One region of the Erwinia magellanica genome, then DNA from elsewhere that is predicted to be linked to it. Evidence: riboswitches for the same ligand, from Rfam matches in the RefSeq annotation. Region 1 holds a riboswitch; each other region holds the start of a gene.
What was found. Region 1 has a riboswitch for thiamine pyrophosphate ahead of thiM (hydroxyethylthiazole kinase). Riboswitches for the same ligand answer to the same signal wherever they lie in the genome.

Region 1 (3,276 bases):
GACTGAACCCTGTGCCTCTTTTGAAAGCCTTCGCAGAACCGGGCTGAGTCCGTTACCACCAGCGGTGAAAATGGTGCACCGGGCCAATGCCTTTACCCACTTCCAGCGAGTCGGCCTGTTCTAACGCGCCCTGTAACCAGCTTTTCGCCTCCTGCACTGTAGTCGCCCAGTTACCGTGCCGTGGTATAAGCGCCGCCAGCGCTGCCGACAGAGTACAGCCTGTGCCGTGGGTATGTTTAGTGGCTACGCGGGGCGCAGTAAAACGCAGCTCTTGCTGACGCGTAAAGAGCCAGTCCGGGCTTTCCTCATTGCTGAGATGGCCCCCTTTCATCAGCACGGCTTTGCAGCCCAGCGCCAGTAAGGCCCTGCCCTGCTGCCGCATCTCCTCTTCCGTTTGCGCCGGGTCACACTCCAGCAGGGCGGCGGCTTCGGGCAGATTGGGCGTGATCAGTGAAACCTGAGGCAGCAGGATCTCCCGGAGCGTACTCACCGCCTGGGAAGAGAGCAGAGGATCGCCACTTTTTGCCAGCATCACCGTATCCAGCACAATCCAGGGCACGGCAGCTGACTTCAGGCCTGCGGCCACCGCCTCAACGATATCGCCTTCCGCCAGCATACCGATTTTCACGCTGTCGATGCGGACATCACTCAGCACAGAGGTAAGCTGAGCAGCGACAAAATCTGGCTCGATGCGGTAGACCGACTGCACGCCCTGCGTATTCTGCGCCACCAGCGCAGTGATCACGCTGGTACCGTAGACGCCAAGTGCCGAAAAGGTTTTCAGGTCGGCCTGAATGCCTGCGCCGCCACTCGGATCGGTGCCTGCTATGGTTAAGGCATTGATGCGCTTCATGCCTGCACCTCCAGACTGTAGAGCTGGTCGAGGAACAGAGGAACAAAACTGCCAGGCCCGCTGGCGGCACTCGCTGCCCGCTCTCCCGCCAGGCTCATCACCCGGCAGGCACTGGCAACGTGCACCAACCTGTCGCCAGGCAGTGCCGTGAAGCCAGCCACCACGGCTGAAAGGGCGCAGCCGGTTCCCACCACACGCGTCATCAGTGCTGAACCGCCGGGGATCGCCATCACGTGTGCGCCATCGGTAACATAATCCGTTTCGCCTGTCACCGCGACGATCGCGCCCGTAGACAAAGCGAGCAGCGAAGCCGCTTCCAGCGCTGCGGAGGAGTGATGAAGGCTGTCTACCCCGCGTCCTGTCACCGCCTGCCTTGCCAGAGCCATGATTTCAGAGGCGTTACCCCGAATGGCCGCAGGCCGGTACTCCAGCAGTTGCTGGCAGAAGTCGCTACGAAACGTCAGCGCCCCGACGGCTACCGGGTCCAGCGTCCAGGGGCGCTGCGCCTGGCCTGCCGCTTTCACTGCCGCCAGCATGGCGTGGCTTCGGGAGTGGGTCAGCGTCCCCACATTTATCAGCACCGCATCCGCAATGGCGCTGAACTGTTCTGCTTCTTGAGGATCGATCACCATCGCCGGTGATGCGCCCAGCGCCAGCAGAACATTGGCAGTAAAGGTTTGCACCACATCGTTGGTGAGGCAGTGGATCAGGTGCGATTTTTCGCGGAAAAGATCGAGAGAGGCGACGGCGTCTGCCGCCGTGAAGGTGTGAGGTTGGATCATAATAAAGCTCCCAACCGGCGATCAAGAAGGCGATGCGGTCAGGCATCTGACTTCCCTACGCTGGCATTATCCAGATCAGGTTCGACGGGTTTTTCTCAGCCTTCACAAAGAAGGGCACCCCGAGTCATGTAGATTACATTTCTTTATCAATTAGTAGGTTAAGCCAAGTCACGTGCTGATACAAGATTGATCTTATGAATATTACATTTTCACGCTGTACTGAGTACTTGATAGCTATCTAATTGTTATATATAGATAAAGCAATTAAGCAGTACCCGACAAGCGAGTACTGTTCGCTGAATTTACTTCTTCCGCTGCGTTCCCTGCGTTCCCTGCGGTAACTGGCAGAGAGAAGCAAATCGCTTTTTTACACCTGTCATTAGTACATAACCCCTTATTATTCGAGTGCTTACATAATTTCTGTATAGCTCCACTCACAGACATAATCGTACTGCACAGAGCGGAGCGAAACCCGATCCGATCAATCCCCCTATGTTGGGGTTTCCGACAAAACGCACAGGAAGCCCCAGTAGTCGATTCCATCTAAAAACAGTACTTCCTCTAATCATAAGCGACAAAAGCCCTCCAAAGGCTCTTTAAGTGCCTTTAAGCGGCATTCTGTGCCTGTTCTCCTGATTCTGGTTCAGTACTGAAAGAGTACTGATCGTTTTCACCTATTGATTTAGCGAGGATTAATAGCCATTAATAGATTATATCGATTGATATTCATTTATTGATCGTTTTAATCGATCATTTGGGGTGTGCATGGTATCCTTTCTGCCTGCAAATAATTGCTTTAAGTGCATGTTATTTGGTCTTAAACTATGTACAGGAGATACAGAACAGTGAAGAAAGTCGCAGTATTGGGAGGTTATGCAATTTGGGGAATATTCCTTTGCCTGGCAGCACTGGAAAAATTTGGTGATATTTTTGCCGCTGGTACTGGTTTTTGGTCAGTAGTGATGCTTTTGATTGCCGGAATTTGCCAGCTTGGGGCGGGTATTATCGCTATAGGCTGGGCAGTACTGACATTTGGAACCCTGAAAGCGAAGTACTTACCTTACAAATTTATTAATCATTATACGATCCCGGTACTGATAGTACTGCTCGCTATTGTCGCAAGTATTGCCAGATCTTCGAGCGATGAATCCAGAGCCGAAAAATTGGGTTTTAAGGACGGTAAAGAGTTTGCCATTGCTCGTGAAAATAATATTACAAATATTGCTGATTATGCCAAATTTGCAGAAGAGCAAAGAATTAAAGCAGAAGAAAAGGCGGCTCAAGATGCAGTACTTGCAGCAGAGAAAGAACAAAAGGAAAAACAAGAAAAGGCTAAATGTTTTGAAGATGCTTATTGCTACGCATCGAAACATGAGGGTGGGGATTATGCGTGTAAGATTGCAGTCGAAAAGTCAGTACGATATCAATTTAAATGGACTGATGGAATTACTCAACCTAAGTTCTCTTCATATGGTTGGTATGACAAAAACAGGAAGTTATTCACTCTCTACGGACATCGGGCACAGGCTCAAAATGGTTTTGGTGCATTTAAAAACGTGGAGTACTCCTGTACGTTCAATGCTAATACTGGCGAAGTTTTAAGTGTCAATATTCAATAAGGGAATGAAAGTGAAAAAATAT
Region 2 (3,276 bases), on a different contig from region 1:
ATTTTTGCAGGCAGGCTGTCTTCAGGATTTCGCCAGCCGCTAAGGGTGGCGGCGCCCGAAGGCAGCGCTTTACTCAGCCACTGGCTCAGCATCACCAGACCCAGACAGCAAATCATCTGGATCAGCGCCAGCAGCGCGGCCCGACCAGGGTCGTAATCAAAATTCAGCGCCTGGAAAATAGCCAGTTCAATGGTGGTGGCCTGGGGGCCGCCGCCCAGCGACAGCACGGTAGCAAAACTGGCAAAGCAAAGCATAAAGACCAGCGCGCTCGCAGGCAGGATCTGCCGCCGCAGCCAGGGCCACTCCACCACGCTGAAATGGTTCCAGCCCCGCATGCCCAGCTGCGCAGCCAGCTGACGCTGCCCGACAGGGATCTGCTCCAGCGCCTGCAAAAGCAGACGGGTAGCCAGAGGCAGATTAAAGAAGATATGCGCCAGCAGAATGCCTTGCAGGCCGTAAGGGGTAAAAGTGTACGGAATGCCCAGTAATGCGCAGAGATCCGCCAGCCAGCCAGTACGCCCGTAGACGCTGAGAAGACCAAAGACCGCCACCAGCACTGGCAGCACCAGCGTCATTGCGCAAAGCCGCAGCAGCGTCTCTCTGCCGGGAAAGCGTCGACGATAAAGCGCGCGGGCAAGGGGGATGGCAGGCCCCACCGCCAGCATGGCGGAAAGCAACGCCTGCCAGAAAGAGAAACGCAGCACGTGCCAGAGATAGTCATCCTGCCAGAGGGCACCCGGATCGATCTCCGGTGCGCTGCCCCAGAGCGCAGCAAAGGCCAGCAGGGCCACAGCCACCAGCAGCGAGGCTGCCAGCGTGCCGGGCACCAGCCAGCCGGCAATCAGCGGCTGACGGCGCGTTGCCATGCATTAATCCATTGGCTGCGCTGGCTGGCGACTTCTTGCGGCGTGTACTGTAGCGAGAGGGCGGGCACAGTTAACGTATCAAACCCGGCAGGCAGCGTACTTTTGACCACAGGATACATCCAGTTACCGGTTGGAATGCTCTGCTGGAACGGCTTTTCCAGCATAAATTTCATAAACTTCTGCGCCAGTTCAGGCTGCCTGCTGGCCTTGAGCTGCCCGGCTACCTCTACCTGCAAGTAGTGACCTTCACTGAAGTCAGCGGCCGCATACTGCGCTTTTTTCTCTTCAATCAGATGATAAGCCGGAGAAGTGGTGTAGCTCAGCACCATATCACCTTCCCCTTTGAGGAACAGGCCGTAAGCCTCGCTCCATCCTTTGGTCACGGTGACCGTTTTCTTCGCCAGCTTCTGCCAGGCTTCCGGCGTCTGGTCGCCAAATACTTTCTGCATCCACAGCAGCAGCCCCAGGCCTGGGGTACTGGTGCGGGGATCTTCATAAATCACCTTGATTGGGCGATCGGTTTCGATCAGCTCCTTCAGGCTTTTGGGCGGGTTTTGCAGTTTAGTTTTGTCATAGATGAAGGCGAACCAGCCATAGTCGTAAGGCACGAAGGTTTTATCATGCCAGCCGCCCGGCAGGGTTGTCTGGCTGGTATCCACCTGGCTTTGCGTAAACAGGCCGGTTTTCTCTGCGGCATCCAGCAGATTATTATCCAGACCCAGCACCACATCCGCTTTACTCTTCTTTCCTTCCATCCGCAGACGGTTCAGCAGCGAAACGCCATCTTCCAGCGCAACATATTTCAGTTCGCAGCCGCAGTTGGCTTCAAAGGCTTTTTTAATGGCGGGGCCAGGACCCCAGTCGGCAGAAAAGGAGTCGTAGGTATAAACGGTTAAAACGGGTTTCGCCGCGAAAACGGGCGCGCTGAGCAGCAGCAGAGGCAGTACTTTTTTTAACACTTTGCGTTCCTTAAAGGTGAGAGGTCGCAAAGGATCTGAGTGGGCAACACACTCTCAAATCCCTACGCCGGCATTATCCGGATCAGGTTCGACGGGTCTGTCTCAGCATTAGCGATGAAACACCGCTAACGCACCCCGTTGAGAACGGTTCATTCTAGTGATTTCCCGGCTTTAGCGAAAGCCTCATGATTCCGGCGGCGCAAACCAGGCAGATTTAAAGTCAAACCAGCCGAGGGTATTCATCCTGACGCCGCGCATGCTGCGCTGGCCTTCCAGCAGCAGCCAGTGGTGGAACAGCGGATGCAGGGTCCAGGTGTTGATAAGCTGCTGACTCCACTCTGCCAGCGGCAGTTTCTGCTCACGCCAGCGCCTGGCATCCTGCTGCCAGTCCAGCGTTACGCAGTGATGAATCAGCGGAATTTCATACAGCAGCGCAAACAGGGAAAACTCCAGCGGCAGCGTGAAGTTGGCGCTGCCAAGCCAGATATCGCTTTCCGCTTCGCCACGGTGCCAGATATCATAATCTACCTGCCGGGTTATCAGCTCCACGCCCTGTTCCGCCAGCAGAGGACGCAGCGCATTGGCAATGCCCTGATGCTCAACGTGGTCGTTATACCAGGTCAGGGTCAGCGTGGTCAGTCCGGCGGGTTTAGCTGGCGTATTTACCTCCCGACGATGATGCCAGCGCGGCAGGAGTCCCCAGGCAGGAAACCAGTAGCGCTGGTAGCCGGGACCCGCCTGGTTCAGCAGGGCGATAGGGTTGAAAAGCATGCTGACCCAGCGTCGCACCTCTTCATTCCGCCCCAGGGAAGAGCGCTGGTCAAACAGTAAAAAATAGCACCCTTCCTCCAGGCGGCTCTCTTCTGATTTCTCCTCCAGGCTGCTGCCCTCCAGCTTCACGCCGGAATAGACCAGCTCTTCACTGATTTCCGGTAAGACCCAGATATTGACCTCATCGATCAGCGCGCGGAAGCCGAAATAGTCATCAAAAGCCTGGATCCTGAGCTGGGAAGGCTGATTGCGTACCACGGCATAGGGGCCGGTTCCTACTGGCTGTCGGGCGAAATCTGGCAGGGATTGCCACTCTCGCGGCAGGATCATGGCGCTGACGCTACCCAACAGCCAGGGCAGCCAGTTATCGGGCTGATGCAGGGTAATATCCAGCGTCCAGGGCGCTGAAGAGGTGATCTTATCGAAATGAGAAAACAGCGGCTGGGGTTTTAAACGCTCAAGCGTGGCGATGATATCGTCCGTTTCCAGTTCACGGCCATGATGAAAATGGATAGCGGGGCGCAGGTAGAAGCGCCAGTGCAGCGGTGTGATCGGCTGCCAGTGGTGGGCGATATCGGGTTCGATTTCCCCATTTTCCTCGTTTATTCGCGTCAGGCTGCTGAAAATCTGCCGGGCCAGGTGCGTTTCCGAGCGCCGTAACGGCGTGCCGGGTGCCAGAT
Region 3 (3,276 bases), on a different contig from region 1:
GATCCGCAGCATGTGCAGCGATCTTGTAGGTAATCAGCCCCTGCTTAACATCTTCTTTGTTGGGCAGACCCAGATGCTCTTTTGGCGTGACGTAACAGAGCATGGCGCAGCCAAACCAGCCAATCATGGCGGCACCAATACCAGAGGTGATGTGATCGTAGCCCGGCGCGATATCCGTAGTCAGCGGGCCAAGGGTATAGAAGGGCGCTTCATGACAATGCTTCAGCTGTTCTGTCATGTTGCGGCGGATCATCTGCATCGGCACGTGACCAGGGCCTTCAATCATCACCTGCACGTCATACTCCCAGGCGATTTTGGTCAGTTCGCCCAGGGTATGCAGCTCCGCAAATTGCGCCTCGTCGTTGGCGTCCTGAACAGAGCCGGGACGCAGACCATCGCCCAGCGACAGCGAAACGTCATAGGCTGCGCACAGCTCGCAGATCTCGCGGAAGTGCTCATACAGGAAACTCTCTTTATGATGCGAAAGGCACCATTTCGCCATGATCGAGCCGCCGCGTGAAACAATCCCGGTCAGGCGCTTTGCGGTCATCGGGACATAGCGCAGCAGGACACCAGCGTGGATGGTGAAGTAGTCCACCCCCTGTTCAGCCTGCTCCAGCAGCGTGTCGCGGAAGATCTCCCAGGTGAGATTTTCCGCCACGCCATTCACCTTTTCCAGCGCCTGATAGATCGGGACGGTGCCAATGGGTACCGGACTGTTACGCAATATCCATTCGCGAGTCTCGTGAATATTCCGGCCAGTAGAGAGATCCATCACCGTGTCGGCACCCCAGCGCGCTGACCACACCAGCTTCTCCACCTCCTCTTCGATAGAGGAGCTGACGGCGGAATTACCGATATTGGCGTTGATTTTCACCAGAAAATTACGGCCGATAATCATCGGCTCAGATTCCGGGTGGTTGATATTGGCGGGGATAATGGCGCGTCCGGCGGCCACTTCCTGACGAACAAACTCAGGGGTGATATTTTCGGGCAGGCTGGCACCAAAGCTGTTGCCGGGATGCTGTTGTAACAGCACCTCGCCACGGATGCGTTCGCGCCCCATATTTTCGCGCAGAGCAATAAATTCCATCTCCGGCGTGATGATACCCAGACGAGCGTAATGAAGTTGGGTGACGCAGCGGCCAGCCAGCGCCTTGCGAGGGTGGGGAAGATGTTCAAAACGAAGATGATCCAGCCCTTCATCCGCCAGCCGTTGCTGTGTATAAACAGAACTGAGCTGCCCGATGGGTTGCGTGTCACCGCGTTCGTTAATCCACGCCTGACGCAAACGGGCCAGCCCGCGGTGTACATCAATTTTCGCTTCAGGATCGCCATAGGGGCCAGCGGTGTCATACACCGGCACCGGCTCGTTGGCTTCGAACAGGGGCTTATCTTTGCTGCCGCCGGTTTGGGTCGGGCTGAGCTGGATCTCGCGCATCGGTACGCGAATATCTTCGCGCGATCCGTTTAGCCAGATACGTCTGGAGTCAGGGAAGGCGGTGCCCTGAAGGGAATCGATAAATTGCTGTGCTTCTGCACGCTGTTCACGACGGGTTGGTTTTTTACTGGTAGACATAGCGCGTTCCTGAAAAAAGGGAATGTGCTTGCCTGGAGTTCGGAGGAGTAAGCGCAGGGTGTGAAAACGTACGGATCCACACCGTCACTGAATGTTTACTCTTGTTCCCTTCGCAGGTACTAACCTGATCAGGTTCCGCGGATCCCGAATAAACGGTCTCAGCCCCTAAGGGCACTCCGACAAGAAGAATTTTGCCGGACTCACGCGTCCGACAAAACAGGGTTGGTGAAAAAGTAACCTCACCTTGTAGTGCCCCTTCAGCATAGAGGGGCTTTTTTAAAACTACAAGGCTTTTACAAACTGATAACGTTTACGCCGGACGAGCCAGCGCGCCATCGTTAGCGGCTACCGGTTTATCTGCGCTTTTTTCCAGCGCCAGCTGAATAAACTTATCTTCCAGCGTAAAGCGGGCTTCCAGGGCTTCCCCGACTTCAGACAGGGCGTTCTGGAATTCCAGACAGTTATCATGGTCGATAGCGCCTTCCAGATGCGTGTCGTAAACCCGCATAATTGTTTCAGTGTTGGCCTGTAGCGAAGGGTAGATAATCGCCGCTTTAGCCAGCTGCTCGCTGCCTTCCAACTCTTCGATAAAGCGTTCGTAGACGGTGAAATGGCCAGTGGAAAGATAATCGACCAGGCCCTGGCAGAAATTGTCCAGTGCGTTTTCGTCGAGCGTAGTCAGCGATTCCTTGTTAGGCTTGATGCCAACCAGATGATAATAGGCAATCAGCAGCTGCCTGCGGGAGCGCAGACAGAAGTCTACCAGGTCGCTACATCCGCCAACGCGCGCGGTAAGGACTTCTAACTGGTTAAGCATGTGTGACTCCAGGTAAGTAATATTTCTGTCTAGCCCCAATCCAGTACTTCAAAATTCTGCATGTTGAGGATGAGCAAATTTATGCAACGTGAGATTTCAAGCTTAGACGTTGGCTGGTGGGTTGTCAGTCATGAACATAAACTTTGGCTGCCCAAAGGTCAATTACCCTACGGTAACGCAGAAGAAAATGGGCTGGTGGGATCTACAGGATCTTTGCTTGGTGAGTGGCAGGGGGATCCTGTTTATCTGATCTGTGAAAACCGCCCCCAGGAGATGGGATCTTTACGGCAGATCCTCGACCAGGATGTCGGGCTTTTCCAGCTGGCGGGTAAAGGGATCCAGCTGGCGGAGTTTTATCGATCCCACAAATGGTGCGGCTACTGCGGCCATAAGATGCATCACAGCAAAACGGAAAGAGCCTGCCTTTGCCAGCATTGCCGCCAGCGTTACTACCCGCAAATTGCCCCCTGCATCATTGTTGCCATTCGCCGGGGTGAAGAGATTTTGCTGGCCCAGCACACCAAACACCGTAACGGAATCTATACGGTACTGGCAGGTTTTGTTGAAGTTGGCGAGACGCTGGAAGAGACCGTCGCGCGTGAAGTGATGGAAGAGAGCGGCATTAAAGTGAAAAATTTGCGCTATGTCTCTTCACAGCCCTGGCCATTCCCGCAGTCGCTGATGATGGCCTTTATGGCCGATTATGACAGCGGCGAGATCCAGATCGACCCGAAAGAGCTGCTGGATGCGGGCTGGTATCGCTTTGATGCCCTGCCGCACTTGCCGCCAGCCGGAACGGTAGCACGCCGGCTGATTGAGGATACCGTTGCCCTCTGCCGCGCCGAAGCGGAATGAATGCTATACTGCGCGCCTGAATTTG

Region 2: linked by a shared signal. The riboswitch ahead of thiB (thiamine ABC transporter substrate binding subunit) and the one ahead of thiM (hydroxyethylthiazole kinase) in region 1 are both predicted to bind thiamine pyrophosphate.
Region 3: linked by a shared signal. The riboswitch ahead of thiC (phosphomethylpyrimidine synthase ThiC) and the one ahead of thiM (hydroxyethylthiazole kinase) in region 1 are both predicted to bind thiamine pyrophosphate.

Annotation. Positions count from the first base shown of each region.
Region 1 is NZ_JBCHVC010000001.1:467,238-470,513, reverse strand. It holds gene thiD (bifunctional hydroxymethylpyrimidine kinase/phosphomethylpyrimidine kinase) at 53-853, opposite strand; gene thiM (hydroxyethylthiazole kinase) at 850-1,635, opposite strand; TPP riboswitch at 1,671-1,767, opposite strand; gene AAH450_RS02135 (hypothetical protein) at 2,481-3,254, shown strand; gene AAH450_RS02130 (hypothetical protein) at 3,265-3,276, shown strand, end outside.
Region 2 is NZ_JBCHVC010000003.1:141,575-144,850, reverse strand. It holds gene thiP (thiamine/thiamine pyrophosphate ABC transporter permease ThiP) at 1-866, opposite strand, end outside; gene thiB (thiamine ABC transporter substrate binding subunit) at 842-1,825, opposite strand; TPP riboswitch at 1,867-1,973, opposite strand; gene sgrR (HTH-type transcriptional regulator SgrR) at 2,009-3,276, opposite strand, start outside.
Region 3 is NZ_JBCHVC010000010.1:19,310-22,585, forward strand. It holds gene thiC (phosphomethylpyrimidine synthase ThiC) at 1-1,579, opposite strand, end outside; TPP riboswitch at 1,668-1,768, opposite strand; gene rsd (sigma D regulator) at 1,890-2,396, opposite strand; gene nudC (NAD(+) diphosphatase) at 2,478-3,251, shown strand.